Regions from separate parts of the Alkaliphilus sp. B6464 genome, predicted to be linked through region 1. Evidence: a T-box and tRNA genes for the amino acid it is inferred to sense, from the RefSeq annotation. Region 1 holds a T-box; the other regions hold tRNA genes.
The links. The T-box of region 1 lies ahead of leuS (leucine--tRNA ligase). A T-box ahead of a tRNA ligase gene usually reads a tRNA of that ligase, here a tRNA-Leu.
Positions count from the first base shown of each region.

Region 2: it encodes a tRNA-Leu, which carries the amino acid that the T-box ahead of leuS (leucine--tRNA ligase) is inferred to sense. The anticodon was not compared.
Region 3: it encodes a tRNA-Leu, which carries the amino acid that the T-box ahead of leuS (leucine--tRNA ligase) is inferred to sense. The anticodon was not compared.

Region 1 covers NZ_CP058557.1:800,972-806,363, forward strand. Annotated here, with positions in the region: gene leuS (leucine--tRNA ligase) at 1-1,988, opposite strand, end outside; T-box leader at 2,047-2,293, opposite strand; gene HYG84_RS03975 (thymidine kinase) at 2,602-3,189, opposite strand; gene rpmE (50S ribosomal protein L31) at 3,416-3,613, opposite strand; gene rho (transcription termination factor Rho) at 3,738-5,096, opposite strand; gene HYG84_RS03990 (amino acid ABC transporter ATP-binding protein) at 5,289-5,392, opposite strand, start outside.
Region 2 covers NZ_CP058557.1:1,780,107-1,785,498, reverse strand. Annotated here, with positions in the region: gene HYG84_RS08645 (hypothetical protein) at 1-238, opposite strand, end outside; gene HYG84_RS08640 (CPBP family intramembrane glutamic endopeptidase) at 359-1,021, opposite strand; gene HYG84_RS08635 (helix-turn-helix domain-containing protein) at 1,286-1,456, shown strand; tRNA gene HYG84_RS08630 (tRNA-Arg) at 1,862-1,938, opposite strand; tRNA gene HYG84_RS08625 (tRNA-Arg) at 2,210-2,286, opposite strand; tRNA gene HYG84_RS08620 (tRNA-Gly) at 2,295-2,369, opposite strand; tRNA gene HYG84_RS08615 (tRNA-Leu) at 2,373-2,455, opposite strand; tRNA gene HYG84_RS08610 (tRNA-Gln) at 2,489-2,565, opposite strand; tRNA gene HYG84_RS08605 (tRNA-His) at 2,571-2,646, opposite strand; tRNA gene HYG84_RS08600 (tRNA-Arg) at 2,655-2,731, opposite strand; tRNA gene HYG84_RS08595 (tRNA-Gly) at 2,740-2,813, opposite strand; gene HYG84_RS08590 (metallophosphoesterase) at 3,233-3,706, opposite strand; gene HYG84_RS20845 (XTP/dITP diphosphatase) at 3,699-4,331, opposite strand; gene rph (ribonuclease PH) at 4,321-5,118, opposite strand; gene HYG84_RS08575 (GerMN domain-containing protein) at 5,264-5,392, opposite strand, start outside.
Region 3 covers NZ_CP058557.1:565,597-570,988, reverse strand. Annotated here, with positions in the region: rRNA gene HYG84_RS02615 (23S ribosomal RNA) at 1-2,258, shown strand, start outside; rRNA gene rrf (5S ribosomal RNA) at 2,430-2,546, shown strand; tRNA gene HYG84_RS02605 (tRNA-Asn) at 2,552-2,626, shown strand; tRNA gene HYG84_RS02600 (tRNA-Leu) at 2,634-2,722, shown strand; tRNA gene HYG84_RS02595 (tRNA-Met) at 2,798-2,873, shown strand; tRNA gene HYG84_RS02590 (tRNA-Glu) at 2,878-2,952, shown strand; tRNA gene HYG84_RS02585 (tRNA-Ser) at 3,035-3,123, shown strand; gene HYG84_RS02580 (aspartate aminotransferase family protein) at 3,241-4,659, shown strand; gene HYG84_RS02575 (shikimate dehydrogenase) at 4,664-5,392, shown strand, end outside.

The DNA of each region.
Region 1 (5,392 bases):
CTAACCTTTTTAATTGTTTTATGAATATTACTTTCTAGCTTTTCTGTCAAATCATTGCTATCTACTAATACTTCTTGTAATCTCCATACTCTATCTAAAAATCTTCTACAGCCCTTTACTCCATTTTGCGACCAAGGTACACTCTTCTCAAAGTCTCCAATAAACATTTCATAAAGTCTTAATGTATCTGCTCCAAATTCATTAACAACTTCATCAGGATTAACCACATTTCCTCTAGATTTAGACATTTTTTCATTGTTTCCACCTAATATCATACCATGAGAAGTACGTTTTTGATAAGGCTCAGCAGTAGGTACAACTCCACAATCATATAGGAATTTATGCCAAAATCTTGAGTATAGTAAGTGTAGTGTAGTATGCTCCATACCACCGTTATACCAATCAATTGGTAGCCAATAATCAAGGTTTTCTTTGCTTGCTAGTTCTTCATTATTGTGTGGATCTGTATATCTTAAGAAATACCAAGAAGATCCTGCCCATTGAGGCATTGTATCAGTTTCTCTCTCAGCGTCTCCTCCACATTTTGGACAAGTAGTTTCTACCCAATCACGAAGATTTGCAAGTGGTGATTCTCCATTATCTGTAGGCTCATAGCTTTCTACCTCTGGAAGTAGTACTGGAAGCTCACTCTCTGGAACTGGCACCCATCCACACTCGTTACAATGAACTAGTGGAATTGGCTCTCCCCAATATCTTTGGCGTGAGAATACCCAGTCACGAAGCTTATAGTTTACCTTACGTGCTCCAAGATTTCTTTCATCTAACCACTTACTAATTTTTTCTTTAGCTTCTTTTACTTCTAACCCATTTAAAAATTCTGAGTTAACTATTATACCTTCATCTGTATCAGTATAGGCAGCTTCTTCTACATTACCACCTGCAACTACTTCTACGATAGGAAGATTAAATGCTTTAGCAAAATCCCAGTCTCTCGTATCATGACCAGGTACAGCCATTATAGCTCCTGTACCATAAGACATCATTACATAGTCTGAAATAAAAATGGGTATTTGTTTTCCTGTTGCAGGGTTAGTCGCTTCAACACCTTCAATTTTTACCCCTGTCTTATCCTTTACAAGCTCAGTTCTTTCAAATTCAGATTTTTTACTAGCCTCTTCTCTATAATGAAGAAGATCATCCATATTTTTAATATAATCTGCTAGCTCCTCGATATATGGATGCTCTGGAGAAATTACCATATAAGTAGCTCCAAACAAAGTATCTGGTCTTGTTGTATAAACAGTTATTTTTTTATCTCCAGTAATCTCAAAATCAACCTCCATACCTTGAGATTTACCTATCCAGTTTTTCTGCTGAATTTTTACTCTCTCGATGTAATCTACTAAATCTAAATCATTTATAAGTCTTTCAGCATATTTCGTAATTTTAAGCATCCATTGATTTTTCTGCTTTCTAACTACTTCTCCACCGCATCTCTCGCAGCCACCATTTACTACTTCCTCGTTAGCAAGACCAACCTTACAGCTGTTGCACCAGTTGATAGACATTTCCTTTTTATAGGCTAATCCCTTCTCAAAAAGTTTTTGAAATATCCACTGGGTCCACTTATAATATTCAGGATCTGTAGTGTTTATTTCTCTCGACCAGTCAAAAGACATACCCAAAGCTTGCAGCTGTTCTTTAAATTTTGCAACATTTTTTTCTGTAACTATTTTCGGATGAATTTTATTTTGTATAGCATAGTTTTCTGTTGGAAGTCCAAAAGCATCCCATCCCATTGGATATAGTACATTATATCCTTGCAGTCTTCTTTTTCTAGAAACAACATCAAGTGCTGTATATGGACGTGGATGTCCTACGTGTAGCCCCTGGCCTGATGGATAAGGAAACTCAATTAAAGCATAGAACTTTTCCTTGTCTTTATCGTTTGAAGCATGGAAAGCTCCTTTTTCCTCCCAAATTTCTTGCCACTTACTTTCAATATCCTTTGGATTATATTGCTTCATTTTCTTCAACTCCTTTATAATATTTTATAAACAAAAAGACCCTTCTCCTCTAATAAAATATAGAGGCGAAAGGTCGCGGTACCACTCTATTTGATTATTTTCATATCAATATATTGTCACAAAGACATCTATGATACTATAAATAATCATCTCAATAACCGTAACGAGGTTAACCGATTAGGACTACTACTATTTCGCCCTAATAGCTCTGGGACGAGTTCAGCTAAGATCATTGTTATCTTCCACCAACCGATAACTCTCTAAAAATGATACAATAACCTACTACTTCCCTTCATAGCAAACTATTTTGTATACTATTAAGTTGTATTGTATTGTACTAAATTATTCATCAAAAAGCAAGGATTTTTTATTTATATTTCAAATACTTTCATTTAAGCCTGTCTAGGAAGCATTTTACCGTCTTCTTTATCACTCCAAATCCACACTAGAGCAAATCCATAAATTAGTCTCTTAAAAATATACGTCTATCTAATAATGAAACTCCGATATTATCTTGCAATGGAATGTGATATTAGACAATCACCTTCTCTACTTAATATACACTACATATTTTTTATTATAACAAAAGCTGGAAAGCTGCTTTAACAATATATTATTTAATTACCTCATGACATGCTCTACATCTAGCTTCATAGCTTTCCTTAGCACCTACCATAATAATAGGGTCATCATACTTAGCTGGTTGTCCGTTAACAATTCTTTGAGTTCTAGTAGCGGGCATTTTACACTTCATACATACGGCAGTAAGCTTAGTTATATATTCAGCTATTGCCATTAGGCTAGGTACTACTTGAAACGGCTCTCCTCTAAAATCCATATCAAGACCAGAGCAAATTACTCTTTTACCCATATTTGCAGCTTTTTGACAAATATCTACAATGTCTTCTCCTAAAAATTGAACCTCATCTATTGCAAGTACATCAAATTCTTCACTTTCTATGTACTTCAAAACTTCACTGGCACTAGTTACAGAAATACATTCTAACTGTTTTCCATTATGTGAAGTAATGTGCTCAGTAGAATAGCGGCTATCTATTGCAGGCTTAAATGATAATACCTTTAGGTTAGCAATCTTAGACCTATTGACTCGCCTAATTAACTCTTCACTTTTACCTGCATACATAGGTCCCACAATCATTTCAATACTACCATTCTTGGAGTATTCGATAAAATCCATCATCGCGCCATCTCCTCTTAATTAACATGAAAGATCAAAAGTCATCTAATGCTATCGCATTGATTTCTATCACACTTAAATTTTTAGTATTCGTTTAAAAATGTTTAATTTATTACTAACCTTCAGCTTTTATATAGATAGCAGAAATATTACTTTATATATTTTAACATAAAAAATCAAGGTTAGAATAGTTGTTTCTAACCTTGATTGAGGTCGTATATGATTGATATTACATACCAAATTTCTTTTTGAATTTCTCAACACGTCCACCTTTTTCGATATTCTTCTGTTTACCTGTGAAGAATGGGTGGCATTGTGAACAAATTTCTACTCTAAGCTCTTGTTTAGTTGAACCTGTTTTAAAAGTATTTCCACAAGCACAATGTACATCTACTTCTTGATACTCTGGATGGATATCCTTTTTCATTACTTTCACCTCTCTCCTCGTACAGTTGCTATATAAAGCTAAACTAAGTCTTAGTTTATAAGCAAATTTTAACTACTACATTATAGCATAAACCATTTATGCGTGCAAGGTATTATTAAATCATCTATATTCGCTTTTTCAACATTTCAATGAACTGCTTATTATCTTTTGTTTCAATAAGAGAACTAATAACCTTCTCCGTAACATCCTGTACCGGACTATTTCCCATAGCCCTTCTAATACTCCAAATAGTTTCAAGCTCAGCCTGAGTTAATAGTAACTCTTCCCTTCTTGTACCAGATTTGTTGATATCTACCGCCGGGAAAATTCTCTTTTCAGACAGCTTACGATCTAAATGAAGCTCCATATTACCTGTACCCTTAAATTCCTCAAATATAACATCATCCATTCTACTGCCTGTCTCAACCAGCGCTGTTGCAATAATTGTAAGACTTCCGCCCTCTTCAATATTTCTCGCAGCACCGAAGAAACGCTTAGGTTTATGAAGAGCCCCTGGGTCTAATCCCCCTGAAAGAGTTCTACCAGTAGGTGGAATAGTTAAATTGTATGCCCTAGCAAGTCGAGTAATGCTATCTAATAAAACTACTACATCCTTACCATGCTCTACTAATCTTTGAGCACGGTTTAATACCATTTCTGCTACTTTAATGTGATGGCTTGGCAATTCATCGAAGGTGGAATAGGCTACCTCCGCCTGAATCGAACGCTGCATATCAGTTACTTCCTCAGGACGCTCATCTATAAGAAGTACAATAATTTCAACATCAGGATAGTTTTTAGCTATACTATTGGCTATAGTCTGTAATAAAACTGTTTTCCCTGCCTTAGGAGGAGCAACAATTAAACCTCTTTGTCCTTTACCAATAGGTGCAATAAGGTCGATTAATCTGGTAGATAAGCCCTGTGAATTTATTTCTAGATTGATTCTTTCATTAGGATAAATAGGGGTAAGATCTTCGAAATTAGGTCTTCTTGTAGCAGACTCTGGGCTAAGTCCATTAATACTTTTTACATAAAGAAGAGCTTTAAATTTTTCACCACTCTTTGGCGGTCTTGTAATACCTGTAATCTTGTCACCAGTTCGCATGTTAAATCTTCTAATTTGGGAAGGAGATATGTAAATATCACTATCGCTAGATAAAAAGTTTTCTCTTCGTAAAAATCCATACCCATCTGTATGAATTTCCAATATTCCTGCTGCTATATTAACTTCTTCTCCCGGTGGAATTTCATCGGTCAAATGGTTAGGCAAACCCTTTATCCGTCTTTCCTGTAGTTTAGGTTCACCTTGTAGATTACTTTCATTAGAATTTTCATCTAAATTTGTCAACATAGGCTTTTCTTCTATATTCACTTGTTTCTGCTGGTCTTCTATTAATTGAATTAATTCATCTTTTCTATATTTCGATAGGTTTTTGATTCCTAAATTTTTTGCCATTTCTTTCAAGTCCGATAATTTCATATGTTCAAACTCTGGACTACTCAATGTTACACCTCCAAAAATCTTCTAATCAAATTTTGTCCGATAGAATTAAAATTCTATCGGAACTGAAGTTTTTACTTATGGGATGGTAAATAGAGCACCCCACTATTATGCTGATTGTATCATTATTAATAACTAGAGTCAATAATTCTATTTTCAAAATAATGGATTTCAGCTATTAATATAGTTTATTACCCTCTCGTTATTAACATCTTGAAAATTATTTTCCTTTCTACCTTCTGCAATCAACTTACCACTTTCTATAAATAGCATTC
Region 2 (5,392 bases), 980 kb from region 1:
TGGGTATCTTTCTATCATCATAAGCATTTTTAGTAAACCAATAATCAAATATCCCTTCCAACTTATCCGACATTACATTTACATCAGTTATGTGCCAACATCTATTTAAGATATCAACAATTTCAGATTCATACTCATCTTCTGGCGCGCTTGTAAGTAAGTCTGCTACATCATATTTATTTACAATTTCTTTGGCTTTAATAAAAATATCAGCCTCTGTATTAATCCAATTTTTCATAATAATTATATCCCTTTCATTAATTTATTAATAATACAAATTACACTTTATAATACGGTATTTTTTATATTTATTCGTTTTTATCATTATTACATCTAATATGAATAATGTGCAATATAATTAAATAAACCAGTTCTCAAAAATCATACCTGTAAAAGCAAAAAAATTAGTTATTATATGAGCAACTGTCACAATTTTAATAGATTTTGTTTTATATGCAACCCAGCCCCATAATAATCCCATAAAAAATGCACCACCAACTAATGAAACAAATCCACCTTGATATACCATTCCTTTTGCAAAATATAATGCTATATGCCAAGTACCAAAAAATATCGTCGGATATATGTATGCTAAAAAAATATTATTATTAAAAACTTTATTAAAAATTCCACGCCAAAACAGTTCTTCAATAGTTCCATTTATTAGTGCATACGCTAAAGCAATCACCAAAACCTGGAATCCTGCTATCGGAACAAAATTCTTAAATACAATAAAAAAAGTAGCTATACAAGGCATAAATGCTATTAGATACCATATAATTCTTTCTGATGTCTTAATGTTAGATCTTTGAGAATAGACTCCTTTCAATCCACTAAGCCCATTACAGCTATATAAAGAAACTGGAAGGCAAAAAACAAGCCAATATATCCAAAACCCTCCAATATATCCTCTGGTTTTCCCTATTTTGTTGGTTAGCAATGGTATTAATAACAACATTGAAATACAAAGAATTGGTGCGGTGCAAAGTATAATAAATTGCCTTTTATTAATACTTTTCATAAAAGTATCCCCTTTAACTGCAAATTAGTTCGCCATATTTAACAACTACGTTTTACCTACAAGAAAATCATACCATATTTTCTACATTATTATAGCAAATTTCTGTTTTTAACACCGTATTATTCAGCTTCCAAAGAACATTATTCTTAATTTAAGTTTTAGTAGTTACGTTATATTTTCTTCATTAGTTGTAGCTAATACTTGAAATACAACATAAAAATACCGCAAAATTCATTTCTGAATAATTCAGAATGGATACGACAGATGTTAATTAAAATAGGTTTTTCATATAAAAGAGGTCAATATAAACCTACAAAAGGAGATCCCGAGCTTCAAGAAGCTTTTAAAAAAGCTGGCAAGCTACTAAATATAATTGGGAATACCTCTGATACAGTATTGTATGTTCAGGATGAAACTAAAATCTTACTCTTATGAATATAAAAATCTAATGATCATAACATATGAGATACACAAATTAATTTATGCCACCGAAAGTCAAACAATCAAGAAATACACGGAACTAATTAACCCTAGTAAAAGTCTAGTAAAAACTATTAATAAGTACCGAATATTAGCTGGAAATAACGTTTTAAATTAGAAAACTTTAATCTTTTATGGAAAGTCGTATGAGGTGAAAGTCTCATGTATGGTTTAGAGCAGGGCAAAGGACAGAGACAACTTCAAAGTCTTACCTATTGCCGTATGTTAGTTCTGAAAAGAAAATTGAGGCGGCGAGCAAAATTAATGATATATTTTTATAATTTACATCTTTCCTTATGTGGGAAAACTAGTAAACAATAAAAAATGCCAACGTGTGGCTACGTTGACAAATTAAGGTTTTGGCACGCCCTGCAGGATTCGAACCTGCGACCAACTGATTCGAAGTCAGCTACTCTATCCAGCTGAGCTAAGGGCGCATGTATTTAGATTATAAAATAGATACCTTCTAAATATAACATACTATAATATTTTTTGCAATATACGTATTTTCATTTTATATAAGACACAGTAGTTTTATCATAAGACACATCATAATAGATGCCATTAACTTACCTCTACACTTATTCTAATTGATATATCTTTTCCTAGTGCAATATTTCTTGTACCTATTTATAATACTAGAAATATATATATATATTATCAAAAACAAAAAAGTTAGATTAATTATCTTAATCTAACTTTTTACTTTGGCGTACCTACAGGGATTCGAACCCCGGACACATGGCTTAGAAGGCCATTGCTCTATCCTGCTGAGCTATAGATACCTATTTATTGGAGCGGAAGACGGGACTCGAACCCGCGACCCTCGCCTTGGCAAGGCGATGCTCTACCACTGAGCCACTTCCGCATGTGGTGCAGGTGAAGGGAGTCGAACCCCCACGGTTACCCGCTAGATCCTAAGTCTAGTGCGTCTGCCAATTCCGCCACACCTGCATGTCTACGGCATACCCGTAGAAAATATTAAGTTGGCTGGGATAGCAGGACTCGAACCTGCGGAATGACGGAGTCAAAGTCCGTTGCCTTACCGACTTGGCTATATCCCAACATTTGGGGTGGATGATGGGAGTCGAACCCACGAGTGCAGGAGCCACAATCCTGTGTCTTAACCACTTGACTACATCCACCATAAAAATGGCGTACCTACAGGGATTCGAACCCCGGACACATGGCTTAGAAGGCCATTGCTCTATCCTGCTGAGCTATAGGTACGTGTTTAATGGAGCGGGTGAAGGGAATCGAACCCTCGCGATCAGCTTGGAAGGCTGACGTTCTACCATTGAACTACACCCGCATATTTAATTAATGCCTTAACATTTAATAATGTTACCATATAATCATTATTATGTCAAGTACTTATTAGTTGTCAACTAAAGAAAAGTCGTATCTTGCTATCATACCGACTCCTGGGCCACTTGAAATTTATCCTAAATTTTCAAGCGTTCAAAATATAGCTACCACCCTAGAAGGTTCATTTAGCGACAAAATCTAGTATACATAATTTAAGACTAAACTTCAATCCATATAAATCTTCCTTATTAAAGATGTACATAAAATACAAAAGTTATACTTTGTTTTTCAAAGTTTTTCTTATTATTCCTCAAAAATTAATATTTAATAATTTTCATCAGATATCTAGCAATTTTACAGCTTTATATTATACTATATATTTTTTATAGTACAAAGAGAAGGCAAACTACCTTCCCCCCGAAACTATATATTAATGAATTCCACCTTTATATCTTCTTCAATAGTAATAATACAGCAGCTTTTTTCTGATCCGCCTCTAGGCAGACTAGTACTGCCTGGATTAAGTAATACCATACCTTCTTCTACTGCATAAAATGGTATATGACTATGACCAAATATAACTATATCCGCATCATTTTGTTTACCTGCATAGAAGATTACATTTATATTCATTTTTACTTCATAATTATGACCATGAGTAATAAAAACTTTTTTACCACCTATTAATTCAATCCGTTCGTCTATGCCACCTATGTCACAATTACCAGAAACCGCTACTACCTTAATATTATAATTTTTTTCTATATACTTTGCATCTTTATAGTTGTCTCCTGCATGGATAATTAAATCCACATCTTTTAAATGCGCCATAGCTAAATCAATATATTTACACATTCCATGACTATCACTAATTACACCTATTTTCAAGCTACTCACCTTCTAATCGTGTCTTTAGCTCCTCTTTTAATTTCTCTAGAGCAATAGCCCGATGGCTAATCTTATTTTTCCTTTCTTCTCCTAATTCTGCGAATGTCTTACCATATTCCTCTATTATAAACAAAGGATCATAACCAAAACCAGACGTACCTTTTGGCTCGAAACCAATTACACCAGAACACTCTCCTCTTAAAACAACAATATCTCCGTTAGGAAATACAGCCGCCATGGCACAAACGAATCTAGCTCTCCTCTTCTCTAACGGAATATCTTTAAGTAGTTTAAGAAGCTTATCATTATTTTCCTTATCAGTTGCATGCTCTCCAGCAAATCTAGCTGAATATATTCCAGGCTGATTGTTTAATATATCAACCTCTAATCCAGAATCATCTGCAAGCGCTAGTTTTCCCGTTTTCTCCATAACTGTTTTTGCCTTGATTAGTGCATTTTCTTCAAATGTATTACCATCTTCTATTATTTCTAGTCCGTCTAATCCAACATCCTTCATGGAAAGAACCTCTAACTGAAAATCTTTTAAAATTACACCTATTTCCTCTAATTTATGTTTATTTCCTGTTGCAATTACTGCCTGGTATACAGTTTTAAACTCTTCTCTACTTTTCATTGTTGCCTCCATTATGCGCATCTTTCTCTTCAGTTTTATTTTCTTTAATTTCACCAACTTCCTCAGCTATAGTGCCTAAAACCTCTTTTTGAAGTCTAATTAGCTCGGTATTTCCTTTTTCACCGAGTCTTAATAGCTCCATTAAATCCTCTCTACTAAATGGTGATTCTTCTCCTGTGCCCTGAACCTCAACAAATTCCCCTTTATCTGTCATTACTATATTCATATCTACCTTAGCAGTTGAATCTTCTGTATAACATAAATCTAGCATAGTCTGCCCATCTATTATACCTACACTAACAGCAGATACAAAGTTACTAACTGGTATGTATTTTAATGCTCCTTCTTCTTTAAGCTTATTTAAAGCATCCACTAATGCCACAAAAGATCCAGTAATTGAAGCTGTACGGGTGCCACCATCAGCTTGTATTACATCGCAGTCTATCCATATAGTTCTTTCTCCAATAGAATCTAAATCGACTACAGAACGTAATGCTCTACCTATTAATCTTTGAATTTCTTGGGTTCTTCCTTCTACTTTTCCTCTACTGGATTCCCTTACTTTTCTACTTTGTGTAGAACTAGGTAACATAGAGTACTCTGCTGTTATCCAGCCTTTTCCCGTATTTTTCAAAAAAGGAGGTACACGATCTTCGATAGTAGCTGTACAAATTACCTTTGTTTCCCCCATTTCTACTAATACCGAACCTTGGGCATATTTTGTATAATTCCTTGTAAATTTTACAGGTCTTAACTCGTCATAGCCTCTTCCATTATTTCTATTCAAAGATCATCTTCCTTTCCTCAAGTTATATGTATTTATAAAATGTTTTTCATGTAATATTGTATCATAGTTTGCCTTTTATATACAAAAAATCATCTTTGATGATTTCACTACTACAACAAAAAACCGAGATATTATCTCGGTTTAATTAATGTTTATTTGAATAGGTTGGTAAATTTAAGCTTACATCTGAATTTAACTTTATTTCCTTTCCTCCAGATAAAATACGAATCTGAGAAATTGAAGGTTCTATTTCTCTTAATGTAAGGCCTAATTC
Region 3 (5,392 bases), 240 kb from region 1:
GTCTTAATAGGGCGTCTAGTTTCATGCCGTAGACCCGAAACCGGGCGACCTACCCATGGTCAGGATGAAGCGGAAGTAAAATTTCGTGGAGGTCCGAACCGATTGACGTTGAAAAGTCACCGGATGAACTGTGGGTAGCGGTGAAATTCCAATCGAGCCCGGAGATAGCTGGTTCTCGCCGAAATAGCTTTAGGGCTAGCCTCGAGGTTAAGAGATACGGAGGTAGAGCACTGAATGGTCTAGGGGCCTTCACCGGTTACCAAAACCTATCAAACTCCGAATGCCGTTATCTTTTACTCGGGAGTCAGACTGCGAGTGATAAGATCCGTAGTCAAGAGGGAAAGAGCCCAGACCATCAGCTAAGGTCCCAAAGTATACGTTAAGTGGAAAAGGATGTGGAGTTGCATAGACAACCAGGATGTTGGCTTAGAAGCAGCCATTCATTCAAAGAGTGCGTAATAGCTCACTGGTCGAGTGATTCTGCGCCGAAAATGTCCGGGGCTCAAACGTATCACCGAAGCTATGGATCCGTAAGGATGGTAGGCGAGCGTTCTATATAGGTTGAAGCTGTACCGGAAGGAGCAGTGGACTGTATAGAAGTGAGAATGTTGGCATGAGTAACGAGAGGCAGGTGAGAATCCTGCCCGTCGAAAACCTAAGGTTTCCTGAGGAAGGCTCGTCCGCTCAGGGTTAGTCGGGACCTAAGCCCAGGCCGAAAGGCGTAGGCGATGGACAACAGGTTGAAATTCCTGTACCACCTAAAATCGTTTGAGAGATGGAGTGACACAGTAGGATAGGCTCAGCGCACCGTTGGTTGTGTGCGTCTAAGCTGGTAGGGAGTTAGAAGAGGCAAATCCCTTTTAACATTAATCCTGAGAAGTGATGGGGAGCGAAATTTAAGTAGCGAACTGGCTGATTCCACACTGTCGAGAAAAGCTTCTATCGAGATTTCTAGGTGCCCGTACCGCAAACCGACACAGGTAGGTGAGGAGAGAATCCTAAGACGATCGGGAGAACTATTGTTAAGGAACTCGGCAAAATGACCCCGTAACTTCGGGATAAGGGGAGCCGGTTTTGGTTAAAGATTTACTCTGTAAGCCTCAACCGGCCGCAGAGAATAGGCCCAAGCGACTGTTTACCATAAACATAGGTCTCTGCTAAGTCGAAAGACGACGTATAGGGGCTGACGCCTGCCCGGTGCTGGAAGGTTAAGGGGAATTGTTAGCATCTGCGAAGCAATGAACTTAAGCCCCAGTAAACGGCGGCCGTAACTATAACGGTCCTAAGGTAGCGAAATTCCTTGTCGGGTAAGTTCCGACCCGCACGAAAGGCGTAACGATTTGGGCGCTGTCTCAACAATAGACCCGGTGAAATTGTAATACCAGTGAAGATGCTGGTTACCCGCGACAGGACGGAAAGACCCCGTGGAGCTTTACTGCAACTTGACATTGGATTTCGGTGCTACATGTACAGCATAGGTGGGAGACTTAGAAGCTGGGACGCCAGTCTCAGTGGAGTCATCGTTGGGATACCACTCTTGTAGTACTGAAGTTCTAACCATAGACTGTGAATCCAGTCTTGGGACACTGTCAGGTGGGCAGTTTGACTGGGGCGGTCGCCTCCCAAAAAGTAACGGAGGCGCCCAAAGGTTCCCTCAGCACGGTCGGAAATCGTGCGTAGAGTGTAAAGGCAAAAGGGAGCTTGATTGCGAGACATACAGGTCGAGCAAGGACGAAAGTCGGGCTTAGTGATCCGGTGGTTCCGAGTGGAAGGGCCATCGCTCAACGGATAAAAGCTACCCCGGGGATAACAGGCTTATCTCCCCCAAGAGTCCACATCGACGGGGAGGTTTGGCACCTCGATGTCGGCTCATCACATCCTGGGGCTGTAGTAGGTCCCAAGGGTTGGGCTGTTCGCCCATTAAAGTGGTACGCGAGCTGGGTTCAGAACGTCGTGAGACAGTTCGGTCCCTATCCGTCGCGGGCGCAGGAAATTTGAGAGGAGCTGTCCTTAGTACGAGAGGACCGGGATGGACGCACCTCTGGTGTACCAGTTGTTCTGCCAAGAGCATCGCTGGGTAGCTAAGTGCGGAAGGGATAAGTGCTGAAGGCATCTAAGCACGAAGCCCCCCTCAAGATAAGATTTCCCACTCCGTAAGGAGGTAAGACCCCAAGAAGACTACTTGGTTGATAGGCCTAGGGTGTAAGTGCAGCAATGTACTTAGCTGATAGGTACTAATAGGTCGAGGGCTTGACCAAATATATTCTAACATTGTATAGTTTTGAGGGAATAATTTTCTCTTGACATATTACTTATTAAAGTGGTATGATTAAAATCCAGTTGAAATACAACTTGATTTTAATTTGAAGGAAACTCGGCTAACGCTGAGTACTCCATTCACACCAAATCAAAGATTTGGGTGATTGCAATATCGTGGCAATAGCGAAGGGGTCACACCTGTTCCCATACCGAACACAGTAGTTAAGCCCTTCAGCGCTGATGGTACTTGGCGGGAAGCTGCCTGGGAGAGTAGGTCGCTGCGATATTATGTTCCAGAGTAGCTCAATGGTGGAGCACCCGGCTGTTAACCGGTAGGTTGGAGGTTCGAGTCCTCTCTCTGGAGCCATAAGTGTGCCGAAGTGGCGGAACTGGCAGACGCACAGGACTTAAAATCCTGCGGTCCTTCAAGATCGTACCGGTTCGATTCCGGTCTTCGGCACCATTTTTAAAATGAAACTCAGCTAATGCTGAGTATTCCAATCAAACTAAATCAAAGATTTAGATGATTGAAACATATCGCGGGGTGGAGCAGTTGGTAGCTCGTCGGGCTCATAACCCGAAGGTCACAGGTTCAAGTCCTGTCCCCGCAACCATTTTGGCCCCTTGGTCAAGCGGTCAAGACACCGCCCTTTCACGGCGGTAACAGGGGTTCGATTCCCCTAGGGGTCACCAAAATAATATATAGATAAAGCTGGAGTAGAACTTACCTTAAAACAAGGAAAGTCTTGCTGCCAGCTTTATTAAATTTAATAATGGAAAGGTGTCCGAGTGGTCGAAGGAGCTGATCTCGAAAATCAGTGACTCCAAAAGGGGCCGTGGGTTCGAATCCCACCCTTTCCGCCAAAACTATTGACAAGAGATAATATTATCTCTTGTTTTTTTATTATATGGAATAGAAAAACCATAAGCTGGAAAAACTCATTAAATATACAAATAAATATATTATAAGGGGTGTAGCTTATGGTACAAGAAGTCATGAGTAAAGAAAAGGAGCTTATTTCTTTAGATGAAGCTTTAAATCTGGAACAGAAAGATATTGAAGAAAACTATCGACAACATATTAATTTGCATTTAACTAGACTTTTAAAAATGTTAGGTTTTAATAAAACTTTTGTAAGAGCAAAGGATATGATGGTTTGGGACAAAAATGGAGAAGAATATTTAGATTTTCTTGGTGCCTACGGTGCTTTAAACATTGGTCATAACAACGATGCTGTAATTAATGCCATAAATAGTGTAAGTCATCTACCCAATTTATTACAATCTGGAATGCATAGCTTACCAAGTGTTTTAGCACGAAATCTAGCTAAGATAACACCCGGAGATTTAAAGTATACTTTTTTCTGCAATAGTGGTGCGGAGGCTGTAGAAGGAGCATTAAAATTAGCTAAGATTGCAACTGAAAAATCTAGGATTATTTATTGTAAAGGGGCATTTCATGGTAAATCAATGGGAGCTTTATCTGTTACTGGAAGAAATAAATATAAAAAGTACTTTGGTCCGATGGTTCCATTGGCAGTAGAGGTATCTTATGGAGATATTAATGAACTTAAACTTGTATTAGAAAAATATGATGATATAGCAGCATTTATTGTCGAGCCTATACAAGGAGAGGGTGGAATTATTGTTCCGCCAATTGGATACTTAAGAAAGGCAAAAGATATTTGCTCACAATATGGCGTGCTCTTAATTGCAGATGAAATACAAACGGGCTTTGGAAGAACAGGATACTGGTTTGCATGTGAGGCCGAAGGGATGGTACCAGATATTATGTGTATGGCCAAGTCTTTAGGAGGAGGTATTATCCCAATAGGAGCCTATATCGCGAATGAGGATGTATGGAAGAGAGGATATGGAACTATGGATAGATGTTTGCTCCATACTTCCACATTTGGTGGCAATACATGGGCATCGGCAGCAGGTATTTCTACTATAGAATTTATTGCGGAGAATAACTTAGAAAACGAAGCTTTGGAAAAAGGAAATTATATAATTAGTAAGTTACTAAGATTAAAGGATAAGTATCCTTTATTAAAGGAAGTAAGAGGAAGAGGTCTAATGATTGGATTGGAGTTTGACACTATAAATATACCTCTAATGGATCGAGTAATTACTAACAATACAAGAGAATTAGTTGATGAATATACTGGAGGCATAGTAGCTAGTGAGTTAATTAATAATTATAATATTATTACTGCTTATACTTTGAATAATCCGAATGTAATTAGAATTGAACCACCTTTAACGGTTACATATGAGCAATTAGATAAGTTAGTTAGTTCATTAGAAGAAATATTGATGAAAAACAGAAGTATTGGAACCATAGCACTAAATAATACTAAAAATCTAATTAAATCTGTTTTTAGTGGAAGGAGATAATAATATGAACAGATTCGCATTTTTAATCCATCCTATAGAAATAGATGATATTTATAGAAAATATAAATATCTAAAGATACTACCAAAAATGATGACTGAAAAAGTAGTTAGTAATGTATCACCTTCAGTTATCTCAAAGATCACAGATATAAAAAGTGAATCTCAAGAAGCTGAAGGCTGGTTTATTGGTGTACCATTAACTTCTAGTATGATGATGAATATGCAATATAAGTATGTTCTTAAAAGGATAATTGACTCAGGAAGAATAGCTGAAAAATTAGGTGCAAGAATAATAGGGTTAGGAGCATATACATCCGTTGTAGGAGATGCGGGAGTTACAGTTGCTAAAAACTTAAATATTGCTGTAACTACTGGGAACACCTATACAGTGGCCGCTGCTTTTGAAGCTACTAGGAATGCATGCAATTTATTAGGGAAAAATTTACAAGAGAGTGAAGTTGCTATTGTAGGCGCTACAGGTTCTATTGGAAAGGTTTGTGCTGAACTAGCATGTAGAGAAGCAAAAAAGGTTATTTTAGTAGGTAGAAATATACAGAGGCTTATTGGGATTAAACTGGAATTCCATCAAAAGTATGGCTATAGGGTAGAGGTAGAGTGCTGTACTAATGTAAGTGATGGTATTGAGAACGCAGATGTAGTTATTACTGTAACCAGCAGTGTTGATGATGTTATTAAGGCAGAATATATTAAAAGTGGTGCTGTTGTTTGTGAT